3 regions of the Virgibacillus siamensis genome follow, and region 3 is predicted to be linked to each of the others. Evidence: riboswitches for the same ligand, from Rfam matches in the RefSeq annotation. Region 3 holds a riboswitch; each other region holds the start of a gene.
The links. Region 3 has a riboswitch for cobalamin ahead of B1K71_RS03295 (acyl-CoA thioesterase). Riboswitches for the same ligand answer to the same signal wherever they lie in the genome.

Region 1 (5,853 bases), on a different contig from region 3:
AATCCATGAAATAAATATTCAAGGACGTACCTGGGTCATGATTATGACACCTTTGTATGATCAGTCTTATGTACGCGGGGCAGTCGCTGTAATCCGGGATATGACAGAAGAGCGCCGGTTGGATAAACTGCGTGAAGATTTTATCGCCAATGTTTCGCATGAATTACGTACACCAATCTCCATGCTGCAAGGGTATAGTGAGGCAATTGTTGATAATGTTGCCGAAAGCGGAGAAGAAAAGAATGAGCTTGCGCAAATTATTTACGAAGAATCCTTGAGAATGGGTAGGCTGGTCAACGAATTACTTGATCTTGCCCGAATGGAAGCCGGCCAGATTCATCTTAACTTGGAAAAGGTCGAATTGGATTCGTATGTGGAGCGAATCGTTAAAAAATTTGCCGGCCTTGCAAACGATAATAAGGTAAACCTGGAATTGAATAAGAAATTAACTAAAAATAAAATTGAAATTGACCCGGACCGTATTGAACAGGTCTTTACCAATCTGATTGACAACGCAATCCGGCATACGGGTGAAGGCGGTAACGTTACGGTAACGGTTGAAACCAATACGGATGAATTGACAGTATCCATTTCGGATGATGGAAGCGGCATTCCTGAAGAAGACCTTCCATTTGTATTTGAACGATTTTACAAAGCGGACAAATCCCGTGTCCGAAATTCTAAAAAGAAGGGTACAGGGCTTGGATTGGCAATAGCTAAAAATATTATGGACGCCCATCATGGAACAATCACCGTGAACAGTATTGACAAAGAAGGTACAACATTTGTCTTTAAACTTCCGTTGAAAGATTGAATCTGTACAGGATTGGTATTTATGATATAATAACTGCAGTTGAATACTAGAAGGTTTTTGGTGTTATTACTTAATAGGGAATTCAGTGAAAAGCTGAAACTGTCCTCGCAACTGTAAGTGATAAACGAAATAAGCATAATCCACTGTATGATTTTCATATGGGAAGGGCTTAGAGTAGGAAATGATCACAAGTCAGTAGACCTGCCAAACAACCTGCCGTTTCAATGCTTCGAGGATTTGAGCGATTGGGACAACCGGATACATGTCTATGGTTCGATTGTCTGTAAAGCTGATTCCTGGAACAGGATCAGCTTTTTTAGTGTAATTTTTGAACGCTGGGATAAGGTTCTATCGTCTCATTCCCCCTCAATAATAAGGAACTGGAGGAATAGGAACAATGCGCAAGTGGTTTTTAGGTTTGGCATCACTCTTATTGGTATTGGGTGTACTCGTCGGCTGTGGGACTGATAGTGAACAATCAGCGAAACAGAGTAGTCAAGGTGCGGATTCCACGGAGAATCAGAATGCTGCTGAACAAAAAGAAGATAGCGTTACAATAGTTCTTTCCCAAAATAACGGGGAGAAACAGATTGCAAAAAAAGAAGTTACAATTGAAAAAGGAACAACTTTAATGTCAGTTATGGAAAAGAACTTTGAACTGGAAACATCCCACAATGGTGGATTTATTACAGCGATTGAAGGTGTTTCACAGGATAAGGGAAAGACCGCATGGATGTTTAAAGTTAACGGTGAAAATGCAAAAGTAGGAGCGAAAGATCTCAAATTATCACCGGGTGATCAAATAACATTTGATCTGCATGCATATTGAACACATATAAACTAACACTGTTGGCTGTACTTTCTGCACTTGCAGTTGTGGGCAGATATATTTTTGCATTTCTTCCAAATGTACAGCCTGTTACTTCACTCATTATTATATGTGGATTGCTGCTTGGACCACTGGCAGCAATTATTATGGCAATACTAACCACTTTTTTGTCCAATATGCTGTTAGGGATGGGGATCTGGTCAATTTGGCAGATAGTTTCATGGGGACTCATCGGTTTATTAAGTGGAATTCTTGGAAAGTACCCAAGAAAACTTCCCTTTTGGTTTATCGTTATCTTTTCTATATTCAGCGGTTTTTTATATGGTTTTATTATTTCATTGATGACATATTCCATTGCGGGAGAATTTTGGCCGTATTACCTTGCTGGACTACCGTTTTCCGTTAATCATGCGGTTGGAAATGCAATTTTTATGGTTGTTTTTTATCCAATTGTTTCACACTTGTTTAAAACATACGCGAAAAAACATTTTTATTTACAAAACACCAGCTGAAACTGGTGTTTTTATCTTTTTATAGTGAGAATTTAGATCCGTTTATTCATAATATTTTCCTGAAATTCTCTTTCACTTTTACATTATTTCCAATATAGTTAAAATAAGCTGTAACCTTTGATCGGTAAAAACGACTGATTAACTGAACGGAGGATCATTATGAAGGCCGTTTTTGAGCGATTGTACAATGAGTACCATCATGATTTGTATCAATTCATTTTTTACATGGTGAAAGATAAGGAAGTATGTGAAGATCTCGTGCAGGAAGTCTATATAAAAGTTTTAAAATCCTACAGTACATTTAAAGGAAACAGCAACGAAAAAACGTGGCTATTTTCCATTGCGCGTCATGTCACGATGGATTTTTTCCGAAAGCGAAAACGAAAACGCGGCCGAATCGCTGAGTATTTTGATTGGGGATCAAATGGAGAGTTCATACAAGATAAAAACATGCTTCCTGACGAAATAGCAGAGCGTAATGAAGAAATAAAACGGGTCTATTACCATTTAGATAAGTGCAGTCAGGATCAGAAAAGTGTTTTGATTCTTCGCTACATACAATCATTCTCAATAGAAGAAACCGCTGAAATTCTAAGTTTCAGTGTCAGTAAAGTGAAAACCGTGCAGCATCGCGGCATCAAACGTCTTAAGAAATGGATGTCCGAGGAGAATCAGAAGGGAGGGGATGTATCATGAAATCCCGTGACAACGATGACAAACAAATTACTGATTCACTAAAAAAGATGCCCGGAATTAAGAACAATTGGGACAAAGATGAACTGTACAGGAAGATCTCCTCCCGGCTAAATGAGAATACGGGCAGACAGACGTCGCGAAATGGAAAATTAATTCCTTTGTTCAGTGTCCTGATGGTATTGGCAATTGTCCTTATCAGCGTACCAATATTACTGGAGAAAAATCATCTATCGACCAACAGTCTTCATGAACAGTCTCACCCGGAAATAAGTGTTTCTGACAAACAACAGGGTGCGGCAAATAATCAATCAGGCAAACAGGAAAGCGCCAGTACAACACAACACCAGGCAAATACTCTCAGAAAAGATAAAGCTTTTCAATCTCATGTTATTACCAGCACTACTGATTCTGAAACGATTGTACGCGGGGCTATTGCAGATAAACAGGCACAGTTCATTATACCTGTAACGTTTATTTTTCCTGAAACTATTAGTGCCGATCAACGGTATCAATTAATGGATGATTATTTGACAGGAAAACTGGTTAAAGCAGGTACGTATATGCTGCATGATGCAACATTTCAGGTCAACCCATCCAAAAGTACTGTTGTGTTAAACATGCCGGATTCTTTTTCAATTCAATCAAGTACAGAGGCAAACATGTTCACAAGAACGATCCAGACAATGTTTGGTACGAATGGAATTGAGAAAGCAGTATTTACACAAAAAATCAGTCTCGGTCCAATCGGTACTGTAAAAGAATTGAAAGTAAGCCAGGAACGAAAAGCAGCCTACAAACTGTATAAACCCGGGCATTCCGGGCGAAGCTTTTTGGTACCGGTTACGTTGGATAAAGGGAATGGAATTAAAAGCGCGATAAACAAAATGAAACAAAACCGGAAAAAATTTAATATATATAGTACAATTCCAGATGTTGTGGAAGTCAGTGTTCAAGGAAATAACAGGGTGCTAGAGGTGACATTTTCCGGGGATTTAAAGCAAAATCAGGAAAATTTGACGATGATTGAAGCAATCCTAATGACTGCCGGAAGTTATGGATTTGAGCAAGTACAATTTCAGAATACCGGAATTCAATTGCTTGGGGTATACAACTTATCTGAACCGATTAACGTTCCCACGGGGGCAAATCCTGTCAAAATAAAGCACAGTGTTAGGTGACACTGTGCTTTATTTTGGCTTTATATAGCTTGTATAGTGTGATATTGTAAGGGTAGATTAATGGTGTTTAATCTTCTTCATATTTTAATGGGTCACCGTCAAATGGTTTATTTGAAACTTTGATGGAATCTGTTGGACAACCTTCGTGAGCATCGAGCATATCGTCTTCCAGTGCTTCAGGAACTGTTTTACTTCCATTATTATGATCCAATATTACATAAGCGATACTTTCGTCATCATAGTCAAAAACATCCGGTGCTGCTGCACCACAAGCCCCACAGGCAATACATGTCTCCTGATCCACTATTGTATACTTCGGCATACAATATTCCTCCTAATAAAACTATAAGTCTATTTTAGAGCGGTTTGTAAGTCATTTCAACTATAGGATGTCATGATAATATAAGAAACAGAATGATACTTCAATTGCTATTAATTGTCTAAAACGTGAAAGGGGAATGGAGAATGCTGTTTGAAAACATGATTCTCATATGCAGCAGCCAATTTCGGGATAAGCGAACCACTTCAGCAATTTATCACCTGTTGAAAGGAAGAAGATCGATTCAGACTCAGCAGGATGCCTTTTTGTACGAACTTGATAAATTCTATGGAGTTTATAAACATCTCCCTAAATATTCGTTTGATGATACCATTCAAAAAATGCAGAAACAGGGCTATTTGCAACAGACTGGTGATTCAGTAATTCCCGGTGAAAGAGGTGCTGTCATTATTGACAAGGCTAATCAATTCCCCCACTTGGATTACCTTAATGGAATGAATTATTTCAATTCAGATATTATATTCCGGCAGCGTTTATTGTTGCTCATCCAGACACTTACCAACAGTGTCCAACAGCATTTTACATTTATACCGATATTTGATAAACCGGAAATAACCAATTGGGTTAAACGTTACTATCAGCACATGAAACCAAAACAGAAAGCCGTACTGCAGGTTCTTCACAATGAACTGCGTGAATTGCTGGAAGGGTTTCCGGAAAAAGATGCCCAACTTTTTGTTGATTGTATAACAGGCTATGAATATTATGGGATGAGCAGTCATCAGTTGGCAATTCATCATGATCTGGATACGTATGATGTTCCGCTTTTACTGACAGCAATCACGCACCGTATGCTTGAGGTATTGCATCGGAATTCAGGTGAATTTCCTGTCCTATTTTCTATTCTAAAAGATTTGAAAAACGATCATAGGCTTTCGCAATCCGCTGCAAAAACATTCATCCTTTTGCAAGAAGGATACGATTCTGCCGAAATAGCCAGTATGCGGAATTTAAAAATAAACACCATTTATGATCATATTGTGGAAATAAGTCTATATCGTGTAGAATTCCCAATTGAACCATATGTTTCAACTGCTCAGCAGAGTGAAATCATTACAGCAATCAGAAGTGTTCAAAGTTTTAAGCTGAAAGATATTAAAAGTAAAGTTGAGGATAGCATCAGCTATTTCCAAATACGACTTGTATTAGCGGCAAACAAACAAGGAATAAGGTGATGAATTTGACCAGTCAGGCAACTTTGGATGATAAACTGAAAACGCAATTCCGAATCAATTCATTTCGCCCGGGGCAAAAAGAGATCATTGAAGACGTGCTTCAGGGTAAAGATGTACTGGGAATCTTACCAACCGGATCCGGAAAATCATTATGCTATCAGCTTCCCGCGGCGGTAATGGGCGGGTTGACAATTGTTGTATCACCACTGATTTCGTTAATGCAGGATCAGGTAAAACAACTTAGGTCAAAAGGTTTCAAGCGAACAGCAGCATTAAACAGTTTCATGGAACCTCAAGAACGAAAACATG
Region 2 (5,853 bases), on a different contig from region 3:
TAAATCTCGCTTAATCCCATCATTCGCAGCATTTTATTGGCCCGATACTTCACATATCCTGCCATTTCATCCGTATCAATTCCGTCAACTTCTGACAGGACATAATTCGACCATTCCATCTCCAGCTCCACCGAAATGCGGAATTGCTCGTAAACCCATTCGCTAAAATCTGCATCGTTCAGTTCCGGATTTTCTGCCAATGCGGCCCGGAACAACTCAGCAATAAAACGACCGTGTTCCAGTTCATCCCGATTAATATAGCTGATCATGGTAGACGTTCCAACCATTTTATTTTGCCGTGCCAAATTGTAAAAGAAGGCAAATCCGGAATAGAAAAACATCCCTTCCAGAAGGGCCGTATAAACCATTGTTTTCAGCATATTTTCAATGGACGGATTTTCCACGAAAGTATTATACTGCCTGGTCAGATACTCATTTCGCTTCAACAACACCGAATCATGCCGCCCAAGCTCAAATGCCATATTTTGTTCATCCAGTGAAACAACTGATGAGAGCACATATGAATAGCTTTCATTATGAACCGCCTCCTGCTGGGCGATAACTGCCATAATCGATTGGACGGACGGATCAGTCGCATACAGTGAAATCAACAGTGCCGTTCTCGTCTGTGGTGCGTCCAGTGTTGACAGCAACCCAATGATTTTCAAATAAGCATCGCGCTCAGATTCGCTTAAATCGGAAAACTGCCGCACATCCGCTGACATGTTGATTTCATCCGCCTGCCAGTAGTTGCCAATCAGCCGTTTATAAATTTTATACCAGTGCGGATAAGCGATATTATTCCAGTTCAAAATGCCGCTTGATTCTCCCCCAAACAATGCTGTCGATTTGTTCGGGTGTAACGGTTCCAACGTTTTTGCTTTTTCAAGCAATGCTTTTGACATCATGCAACACTCCTTCAATCCAATTTTTAACCAGTTTCTCCTGAGACCCGCGCGGTGATTGTTCGATTTTCAGTCCGTTCCAGTCGCTGCCGTAAAAGTGAGTCAGCTTATCAACTGCCCGGCAGAACAACGCACCCCCGCCAAATTGTGTATCACCTGTTCCAAATACCGCGACACAATCAGGCTTATAACCGATTTCCAGCACAAAATCCTTCACCTCATCAGGTGTTGAACCCCTGTCCCATGTAAATGTTCCGATGAAAATACAATCATAGCTGGAAGCATCAACCGGCGGATCCGCACCAATACGGTGCAGATCAACGGCCATACCATCCTGCAATAGATAATCCTCAAGCATTTCCGCCACTTCCATCGTGTTTCCGCTGTACGAAAGATAAGCAATGACACACCTCAACTTTCACACCACTCACATTCTTCGACGTCATTTGAGGTCGACCGGACATAATACGTTGTTTTCAACCCTTCTTTCCAAGCCTGCAGGTGCAAATCAAGCAATACGGATGCTTTGATTGTATTTGGTACATAAAAGTTAAAGGAAATGCTTTGATCAACGTGCTTTTGCCGTGCAGCATTCTGACGGATCGACCAGCGCTGATCAAGAATATAGGCTGACTTCCGGTAAATATCGTACGTCCGGTAATCAAGTTCCGGAGCCGCAGCTGCTATCTTAAAATCCTTTTTCTCCTCAAAATAAAACGGCTTAAAAACAGGATCAATACTTGCTGTGGACCCGGCAATCATGGATGTTGACGAATTCGGTGCAACAGCCATCAGATAGCCGTTTCGAATACCATGTTCCGTAACTCCTGCTTTTAGTTCATCCCATGCTTTGCCGATATAATTTTTTTCGGAAAAATAAGTGCCTGATTCCCACTTGCTCCCTGCAAAGGCTGGATAACTGCCTTTTTCCTTACTTAATTCCATGCTGTTTTGAATCGTTAAATAGGCTATTTTTTCATAAAGCTTATCTGCAAATGATACCGCTTCATCCGTTTCCCAATGTACACCTTTTTTCGCGAGCAAATGATGCCAGCCGAACGTCCCAAGACCGATTGCCCGGTATTTTTGATTGGTCAGCCGGGCTTGCTTGATCGGCAATGTATTTATGTCAATAACATTATCAAGCATACGGACCTGAATCCTGATCAGACGTTCCAACACCCCGTCCGGAACAGCCCGCCCCAGATTAATGGAACTCAAATTACACACGACATAATCACCGGACTTATATTTTTGGACAATCGTATCCTCTGCTTCCACATATTCCTCCAGAAATTCGGTCGGTGACTGATTTTGCGTGATTTCCGTACAAAGATTAGAGCAATAGATCATTCCTTTATGTGCGTTTGTGTTATGCCGGTTCACTTCATCCCGGTAAAACATAAATGGCGTGCCGGACTCGAGCTGCGACTTCATAATCCGCTTCATAATTTCAATGGCCGGAACCGTTCGTTTCGTTAACAATGGCGATGCGGCACATTCCAGATAACGCTCCCGAAAACTTCCTGTTCCAGCTTCTTCATCATAGAAATCTTCCAGTGAAAAACCCATCACCTGACGTACTTCATGCGGGTCAAATAAATGCCAGTCGCCGCGTTTTTCCACCTGTTCCATAAACAAATCAGGCAGGCATACCCCTGTGAAAATATCATGGGCCCGCAAACGATCGTCCCCATTATTCAACTTCAAATCAAGAAATGCCTCAATATCGCGATGCCACACATCCAGATAAATGGCAATCGCACCTTTGCGGGTACCGAGCTGATCAACATTCACCGCCGTATTATTCAACTGCTTAATCCATGGAACAACACCGCTGGACATGTTTTTAAACCCTTTAATGGAACTGCCGCGGCTGCGGATTTTTCCCATATAAACACCAATTCCGCCGCCGTTTTTGGACAGTTTGGCGATATCTGTGTTGCTGTCATAGATTGACTGCAGGCTGTCATCAACCGTGTCAATAAAACAGCTGGACAATTGACCATGCGTCTTCCCGGCATTTGTCATCGTCGGTGTCGCTACCGTCATATATAAATTGCTGAGCGCCCAGTAAGCCTCCATTACGTATTCGGTACGCTGGGCTGGCTCCTCATCCTGCATCAGATACATCGCGATAACCATCCAACGCTCCTGAGGCAATTCATAAACCTTCTTATCATGGTCACGTGCCAAATACCTGGTAGCCAGCGTATATAGTCCAAGGTAGTTGAAAAGGTGATCACGATCCGGTTGTATGTATTCAGAAAAAAAATCAATTTCCTCCTTCGTATACTTTTGCAGCAAAAGATCGGAATAAATCCCTTTATCGGTTAATGTCTCGATCAGATGATGAAAGTCCCCGTAGCCAGACATATTCCCTCTATTTTCCGCCGCCTCCCGGTATATTTGATCCAGGTAAATCCTGCTTGCGGCAAACGTCCAGTCCGGATTCGCCTCATCCATCTGTTCAAGCGCCGCCTTTATCAAACTCTCATGTGAATCATTCTGTTGAGCTTTCTCTAGCAATATCGCTGTATCCACCTTCAAACCATCTGTAGCCTGTTCTATCAATTTTTCGGTATGCTTTACTGCAGTTGTTACCAATTTGACTGCCTCCTTTTTTCCATAAAAAAACCGCTCACCCCGGGGATGAACGGAAATAACGATAGAAATCCACAAATATGTATTCTATCGTTTCACCTTCACTTGCCCCGAGGAATCGAAACACTGGAGTTATGGCAGGTCTCCTGGCTTGTGCTTCTGCCTACTTGGGCCCTTCCCGTACCATCGCCGTGAAGCTTGTGATACAGTGGATTTCCCGTTCGTCCACACATACAGTTGCGGGGACAGCTCCGGCTTTTCACCGGATTCCCTTTTAAGACAACAGATGTCACCTTAACTCAAAATACTATATATAGTTGTATTCACGATAAAACTTACAATATATTGTAATATTACCCTATCACAGAAAGCTATTTCCTGCAATAGAATTATGATATTTGCAATGGTGCCCGCAGTCATTGCCATATATGGCGTATTGTTTTATTAAAAAACGCCCGGATTTGATCTGAGCGTCGGGTGGAAATATATGCTCGATTTCGGAACGGATATGCTCGTTTCTGGGGCAGATATGCGCGATTCCGGAACAGATATGCTCGTTTCTGGGGCAGATATGCGCGATTTCGGATTGGATACGCGCGGTCTTTCATGCACTGCTCATGTTACCCGGTTTCCGATCACAGTGCTGTCTCCTGAAATCGGGCTGTGATCGGCAGCAAGTTCCATCCATTTGAAAGCCTACTTCTCTTTCGGGACATACTTAAAAATTTCTCCGCTCTCGAAAAATTCCGTAAGGCGGCGGATCCAATCATAATAGGAAGTCCATTCGTGGAGTTCTGCCAAAACTTCGTTAACTGCCGCTTCATCTTCTTCCGTCAGACTATCTTTGTGATGCAGGTTTTCCAACTGTCTTTTTAATCTGTTTTCAAAGTTTCTGCTTTTGCTGATCGCTTTCTGCCAATTAGAGGTAAACAGTGATATGAATGTCTGGTAATAATCCTGTTCAACCTGATACAAGTCTTTGCGGATTCCCTTTTTAAAAACTTTTTCTGCAATATTCAGCTCCATCATTTCCCGGACAACCTGGCTCATTCTTGTTTTGCTCATTCCGGTTTCAGCGGAAAGTTCATCCAGCGTCATTGGTGCACCATGCATGTAGATAATGCCAAGCACGCGTCCAACACTGGTGGCCACCCCAAAAGAATGCATGTTATCGGCTATTTTTTCGATGAACTGATCTTTCACCGATTCCAGATTATGTTGTGTATTATCCATCCATATCATCCTTTACAACTGTTCTATAGGAAATGTATCACAGGATTTAGTTTTTGCAAAATGACAATATTCATCGAAATAAAAAGAAAAACAGAGAAAATTGAAGCATGTACTGAATATATTTTGTGAAATTAAAAGTTTACAAAGTTTACAAATTGTATGAGAGCCGCTATGATTATGAACGTGTTTCAAAGCGAACAAATGAATGAAAATTATACTTCACGAAAAACTATCTTTAGAAAGGATTGACACATCATGAAATCAAAATTAATTGATTGGCCCACATTTATAGGAGCTTTAGTATTGCTCTTTCTCGTTACAATTCCATTAATCATCTATCCGGAAGCCGGAAAAAAAGCCGTCAATATAGCCAATGACTTTATGACCGGTAATTTCGGAGTATTATATTTACTCACGGGACTCGCAGCATTTGCATTTCTCCTGTTCGTCGCATTCAGTAAAAATGGACAGGTAAAACTTGGTGATGAGGATGATGAAAAAGAATTCGGCACCATTTCATGGGCAGCCATGCTGTTTGCGGCAGGGATTGGCTCCAGTATTCTCTATTGGGGAATGATTGAGTGGGCTTACTACTATCAGGGCCCTCCATTTGGCATCACCCCGGAGTCGAAACAGGCTGTCGAGTGGGCTTCAAGCTACGGTATTTTCCACTGGGGACCGATAGCTTGGGCAATTTATACACTGCCAGCTCTGCCAATTGCCTACTTCTATTATGTCCGTAAAAAACCCGTCTTAAAAATAAGTGAAGCAGTACGACCGGTGCTCGGCAAACTTGTCGATGGTCCTATCGGCGTCATTGTTGATGTTCTGTTCATTTTCGGATTGATGGGCGGTGCCGGTACAACACTGGCACTCGGAACACCAATGATTGCACAAGGTGTACACGATATAACCGGAATTCCGGTCTCCCTCGGGATGAAAACAGTCATTATGCTGGTGTGTACAGCTATCTTTGCAGTAAGTGCCTATTCCGGAATTCGACGCGGCATTAAAATTTTGAGTGATATTAATTTATGGCTGGCTATTTTTATACTTCTGTTCATCTTTATTTTTGGACCGACATTGTTTATCAGTGAAACGACATTTACAA
Region 3 (5,853 bases):
ACTTGCCCTAAAATATGCCAAAAATGGCTATAAAATTTTTTTACTGGGCCGAACCGATACGAAATTACATATTGTTCAGCATGAAATCATCCGTGCTGGCGGGGATGCGGAAGTTATCCTATGTGACGTGCAGGAAAAAGCTTCTGTCAGCATTGCCTTTCAGCAAATTGGTAAGCTCGATGTCGTCATTAACAATGCTGGGGTCGGTATTTTTGGACCTGTGGAAGATTATACAATAGGTGATATCGAACACACATTAAACACTAACATTAAAGGTGCCATACTGACTGTTCAATCAGCCCTGCCACTGATTAAAGCGAGGAATGGGCGCATTCTGACCATTATTTCAACTGCGGGACTGCGGGGGAAAATAAATGAATCCATTTACTGTGCAAGCAAATTTGCATTGAAAGGATTTACGGAAAGTTTACAAAAAGAATGGGAGAATGAGCCTATTTCGATTACAGCCGTGTACATGGGAGGCATGAACACACCATTCTGGGACAACTCAGAACATGTGAAGGATGCTTCAGGGCTGAAAGGACCCGAACCGGTAGCCGAACAGATTTTTCAGGAAGATGATGGTCGAAAAGAAATTTATGTTGATAAATAAACTTCCATTCAGTTGGCATCCTTTCTCATGAAAGTTCCACTGAAATTCATCCTATTATCACGTTTTCAAATAGGGTATCCTAATTTCATAATGGGATACCCTAAATTCCTTATTCATATAAACTGATTTGCGCACTTCTTTTTCCGAAATCAACATTTGAATAATAGGCGTTCCTCACCAGCAGGTTCGGACCAAGACACTTAACAGCAGGGCAATGACAATTTAAGCTTTGGGCTGTTGGAGAATCCATCCATTTCGAATATGCAGCAGGGAGCGAGGTGTCCTGTATATTACCCAATGAAGGTTCATCACCAAAGTCTGTCACAATAATATCCCCGGTAAAAATATTTACATTTAATCGGGAGCGGCCATCCGGATCATTACGTACACTTACATTCTTCGTTTGATACAGCCTTTTTAATAAATCCTGATCTTCTTGTGACAAACTGCATGGATAAAAAGGCAATGTTCCAAACATCATCCATATATCTTTGTACTGGTGATTAAGAAGCCTGTTAATTGCTATACGAATTTCATCCAGCTCCAATGTTTCCAATGTGCTGGCAAAATCGACAGGGTACATCGGGTGAATCTCATGTCTTGCACAGCCCATCTCGCGCACCTGATCATGAATGTGTTCCAGAAATGGGAAGGTCCGTTTATTCAGCATCGTTTCCGCCGAAACCATCACACCATCCTTTGCGAGACGCTGTGAATTATCAATCATACGTTCAAAAAACTTTTTACGATTTTCTTCTGAAGGTTTTCGCTCCATTTTAGCAAAACCGGTTTCCATAAATTCTTCAACCGTTCCCCAGTTATGAGAGATATGTAATACATCCAAAAAAGGAATAATTGATTCATACCTGTTATAAGGCAATGTTAAATTTGAATTCATCTGTGTTTTAACACCACGGCTGTGAGCATACTTTAATAGCGGGATAACATGGTTCCGAATTGATTTCTTATTCATCATTGGTTCCCCGCCGGTAATGCTAATCGTGCGCAGATGGGGTATTTCATCAAGCCGCTTCAGTATTAGGTCCATCGACAGTGATTCTGGATCCCGGGATTGCAAAGTATAGCCAACAGCACAATGTGCACAGCGCATATTACATAAAGTCGTTGTCGTAAATTCAACATTCGACAACTTCATTTCTCCATGTTCTTCAACATCCATATACGCCTCCCAAGGATCATTGACTGGTGACAAAGTTTGTGTGTTCATACTTGTTGTCAATTAAGAAACTCCCTTTCAAATGAGGTTATGCTATTTTCATCGTTATGGGATAAATACCATAAAAATGACCCTTCATTATTTTAGCATACAGAATTAGTGTTAAGGACCAGTTTCCCGCTTCAGGATTTTCTGGACAGCATGCGGCGTTTACGGTTTTCTTTCCGAACAGGTGCAGAATCAAACCACTCCTGCTCCTCTTCTGAAACCGGGTAAACCTGTGGAACCGGAATCGGTTTACCGGTACCATCCACCGCAACCATTGTTAAAAAAGATTCGGTGGTCAATTGTTCGGTATGGTGAATCAAATCATGTGCCGTCACTTTGACAAATACCTCCATCGAACTGTTGCCGGTATATGTTACGTACGCTTCCAGTGTTAAGGAGTCCCCGACCTTGGCGGATGAAAGAAAATCAACGGAATCGATTGAAGCCGTTACGACAGCACTTTTGGCATGTTTCATTGATGTAAGCGCGGCGATTTCATCAATATAAGCCAGTACTTTTCCTCCAAAAATGGTATCCAAATGATTGGTGTCGGGCGGGAGCACAAGTCGTGTTTGCAGTGTTTTTGTATTACCGATTGCTATTTTTTCCATTTGTTAGCCTCCTTGATGATGTATCATTCCTGTCACGTTGAAAAATACTTTTTTTTACCCGCACAGGCAGATATCAACCCTCGTTGGAAAGAATCGACCTTCAATCGCTGTTATCAACCATTATGGGCAGGATATCAACCTTCATCGGCGGTATATCGACCTTCACTGGACAGGAATCAACTTTCAACGTGAAATATCAACCTTCACAGACAGAAATCGTTCTTCACTTCAAATACCTGAAAGCATGTAACAATCTTCTTAACGTCATTAAAACAATAAAAAAAGCCCTCTCATTGAAGGCTTGTGGTCACAGATTGCACGCATAGCTGAACTATGCGGATATTTGCGCAACACCCTCCTATCTCCCGTAGGAAAATAATGTTCTTCCTTATGGCAGGCTTCCTGGCTTAGCATCATTGACATTCTCTGTTTCCTTCCCGTTCCAATTGAACAGTGGATAGCCGACTATTGGACAGTCGGTGTTATAGAGATGTCTCAGCAATACAGTGGCGGGACCGCGTTGGATTTCAACCAACTTCCCTTTTAAACTTGTTTTCACAAGGTCACCATAAGGCATCCTATTAAATTTTCACGTTCACACTTATTTTATCATATTTGTTCAATCTGCATCAGATTTCATCCTGTTCTTCAAGGAACTGATTGATTAGATCGATGGAAAAGCCTTTCCGATAAAGTCCTTCTTTCACTTTTCCCTGAAGTTCGTATCCTGAAAGTTTCTGACGGTGTTTATGAAGCAATTTCTCACCCTGTTTAACCAGTGCATTCCATTCCGCATCAGTATCCTTCATTTCATCCACATCTGCCAGTACATCTTGAATCACATCCCGTGTAAAACCTTTTTGCATCAAAGTTCCCTGCAGTTGCTGCACCTGCTGTTTAAATGATTTACTCTTGCTGGCTGTCAATTTTTTGCGGACCCATTTTTCAGCGCGGGCATATTGAATCTCGTACGTGTACAAATCGACTGCTTCAGCAGCAAGTTGCGGGGAAACTCCTTTTTCCATCAGTTCTCTTTTAACCAGCATTGGGCCTTTACGTGTTGTATCAATACGGGTTCGGACAAACGCTTCCGCAAACTGCCGGTCATTAATCAACTTTTCCTCCGTTAACTGCTTCATGATTTGCGTTATATGTTCATCATCCACTTCTTTTTTAACCAGGTAATCATAAATTTCTTTTTTTGTCCGCATCCGATAGCTTAAAAAATTGATAGCAAGGGTATATGACTTATGTAATGTATCTTTTTGGACAAGTGTAGCGATCATCGATTCATCCAATTCAAGGTGTTTACGCAGCTTGTACGCTATCAGGACGGATTCATCTACACTGAAGCCATATTTTTCACCATGGCCGTCATCCAGGAAGATATTATAACGATTCTTACGTTTTTGTTGAGTGGTGATCCGGGAAATCTTTTTCATTGATTTCTCACCCCCTTTCCCTTTATAGTAACGAAAAAAATTCCTGGACACCACCGTAAGAATCGGTATACTGAAAGTCAATAATGGAAAATAAACTGTACTGAATCCGTTATTGAAGGAGTGAATAATCATGAACGTACTCATTACCGGCGGAACCGGTTTTGTTGGACAACACCTCACGAAGGCATTAACAGATAAAGAACATCATGTTTACATATTAACCCGCTTCCCCGACAGGCATCAGGACACAGAAAATACTGTATTTATCGCCTATGATCACCCGGTATCACAGCTGCCGAATATTCATAGTGTGGTGAACCTTGCCGGTGATTCCCTGTTCGGTTATTGGTCAAGCCGGAAAAAAGACTCCATCCGCAACAGCCGTATGGAAACAACCATGGCTGTCATGAACCTTGTTAAAAATATGGATATAAAACCGGATGTGTTTATCAGCGGATCTGCTGTCGGATTTTACGGAATGTCCGAAGATTTAATGTTTACGGAACAAACTACTGTCCAGGGACGTGATTTCCTGGCCAAGGTCGTCTCAGAATGGGAAAAAACAGCGAGCCAGGCTGAAACGATGGGGATTCGTACAATTTATTCCAGATTCGGTGTCATTTTGGGTGAAGGCGGTGCATATCCACTTATGCGCATGCCTGTGAAAATGTATGCCGGCGGAAAAATCGGTAATGGAGAACAGTGGATGTCATGGATTCATATTAAAGATGCAGTCCGGCTTCTGCTATTTTGCCTGTTCAATGATCATATTTCCGGACCGGTTAATTTCACGGCACCGGAACCGCGGCGCAACAAGGAGTTTATGAAGGAACTCGCAAACATTCTCAACCGTCCATATTGGCTGCCGGCACCCGCATCCATAATGACTGCGGCCCTCGGTGAAATGAGCCAGCTTATCACGAAAGGTCAATACGTGCTCCCCGGAAAAGCATTGGAGCATAATTTTCAGTTTGCTTATCCAACACTAAAAACGGCACTGACACAGTTAGAAAAAGAGAATCGTATAAATTAGCAGCCTGTGGATAATCCTATTGATAAAGTGAGGGATCCAGATGAAGGAAAAAAATAAGAATCATCGTGAAAAAGTTTTATCCAAAACGCAAGAGGTGCTTTATCAAAGGGAATTCAAGCAGGCAGATCGCGTATATAATCAGCTTTCCCAAAAAGGAAACCGCCGTTAAATCAGGCTGGTTTCCTTTTTTGTTCTGTTATAAACAAGTTTTATCCACAATTTATCATAAATTGTGCATAACAAGAAGGAAGCTTTCCACAGCTACATCACTTATCAACAACCGGATTGTGTATAAATTTCCTTCCGCCTGTGGGTTTTGTGGATACTCAAAAAAACAGCTTTTAAAGTAGCGCTTTGTATGTGGATAAACGTGTGGATGATTTTTTTACTTTTCAATAGAACTTTTTTATGATTTAGTTCGTATATAGACTTGTATCGGAAAGGAGTGACATTTAAGTGGAGGAAGTGAATTTACTTTCAGAAATCAACTGGGCGGTTATAGCACCAATTCTCATCATTCAATTTATCCTATTTATTGTTGCACTGGTTGATGTGATTCGCATTGAAAGAACTAACGGACCAAAATGGATGTGGGTGCTTATTATTCTGTTTATCAATATCATTGGGCCGATTGTCTATTTCATTTTTGGAAGGAGACAGCAGTAATGGCGTTGCTTACGGTAAACAATTTGACGAAACGATACGATGATAAATTGGCGGTTGATCATATACATTTTCAATTTGATCCAGGCAAATGCATCGCTCTGATCGGACCAAATGGCGCCGGTAAAACGACAACATTGCGCATGCTGTCGGGATTAATTAAACCGACAAGCGGAGATGTGTCGTTTGCGGGCACAATGCAGAGCGATGACATCCGCAAATATATTGGTTATCTGCCGCAGTACCCGATTTTTCACACTTGGATG

Region 1: it holds a riboswitch for cobalamin, as region 3 does, so the genes downstream of both, B1K71_RS10730 (DUF4430 domain-containing protein) here and B1K71_RS03295 (acyl-CoA thioesterase) in region 3, are expected to answer to the same signal.
Region 2: it holds a riboswitch for cobalamin, as region 3 does, so the genes downstream of both, B1K71_RS18200 (ribonucleoside-diphosphate reductase subunit alpha) here and B1K71_RS03295 (acyl-CoA thioesterase) in region 3, are expected to answer to the same signal.

The regions. Positions count from the first base shown of each region.
Region 1 is NZ_FUIH01000007.1:1,381,163-1,387,015, reverse strand. Features, by position in the region: gene B1K71_RS10735 (ATP-binding protein) at 1-814, shown strand, start outside; cobalamin riboswitch at 856-1,037, shown strand; gene B1K71_RS10730 (DUF4430 domain-containing protein) at 1,212-1,643, shown strand; gene B1K71_RS10725 (ECF transporter S component) at 1,640-2,155, shown strand; gene B1K71_RS10720 (RNA polymerase sigma factor SigX) at 2,315-2,851, shown strand; gene B1K71_RS10715 (hypothetical protein) at 2,848-4,029, shown strand; gene B1K71_RS10710 (ferredoxin) at 4,097-4,351, opposite strand; gene B1K71_RS10705 (helix-turn-helix domain-containing protein) at 4,495-5,544, shown strand; gene B1K71_RS10700 (RecQ family ATP-dependent DNA helicase) at 5,544-5,853, shown strand, end outside.
Region 2 is NZ_FUIH01000007.1:2,998,238-3,004,090, forward strand. Features, by position in the region: gene B1K71_RS18190 (ribonucleotide-diphosphate reductase subunit beta) at 1-905, opposite strand, end outside; gene B1K71_RS18195 (flavodoxin) at 886-1,320, opposite strand; gene B1K71_RS18200 (ribonucleoside-diphosphate reductase subunit alpha) at 1,317-3,455, opposite strand; cobalamin riboswitch at 3,629-3,821, opposite strand; gene B1K71_RS18205 (hypothetical protein) at 3,997-4,176, shown strand; gene B1K71_RS18210 (GbsR/MarR family transcriptional regulator) at 4,206-4,742, opposite strand; gene B1K71_RS18215 (BCCT family transporter) at 4,998-5,853, shown strand, end outside.
Region 3 is NZ_FUIH01000006.1:469,506-475,358, reverse strand. Features, by position in the region: gene B1K71_RS03305 (SDR family NAD(P)-dependent oxidoreductase) at 1-613, shown strand, start outside; gene yfkAB (radical SAM/CxCxxxxC motif protein YfkAB) at 723-1,841, opposite strand; gene B1K71_RS03295 (acyl-CoA thioesterase) at 1,973-2,449, opposite strand; cobalamin riboswitch at 2,825-3,035, opposite strand; gene recX (recombination regulator RecX) at 3,079-3,891, opposite strand; gene B1K71_RS03285 (TIGR01777 family oxidoreductase) at 4,022-4,924, shown strand; gene B1K71_RS03280 (YfhE family protein) at 4,965-5,093, shown strand; gene B1K71_RS03275 (PLD nuclease N-terminal domain-containing protein) at 5,390-5,590, shown strand; gene B1K71_RS03270 (ABC transporter ATP-binding protein) at 5,590-5,853, shown strand, end outside.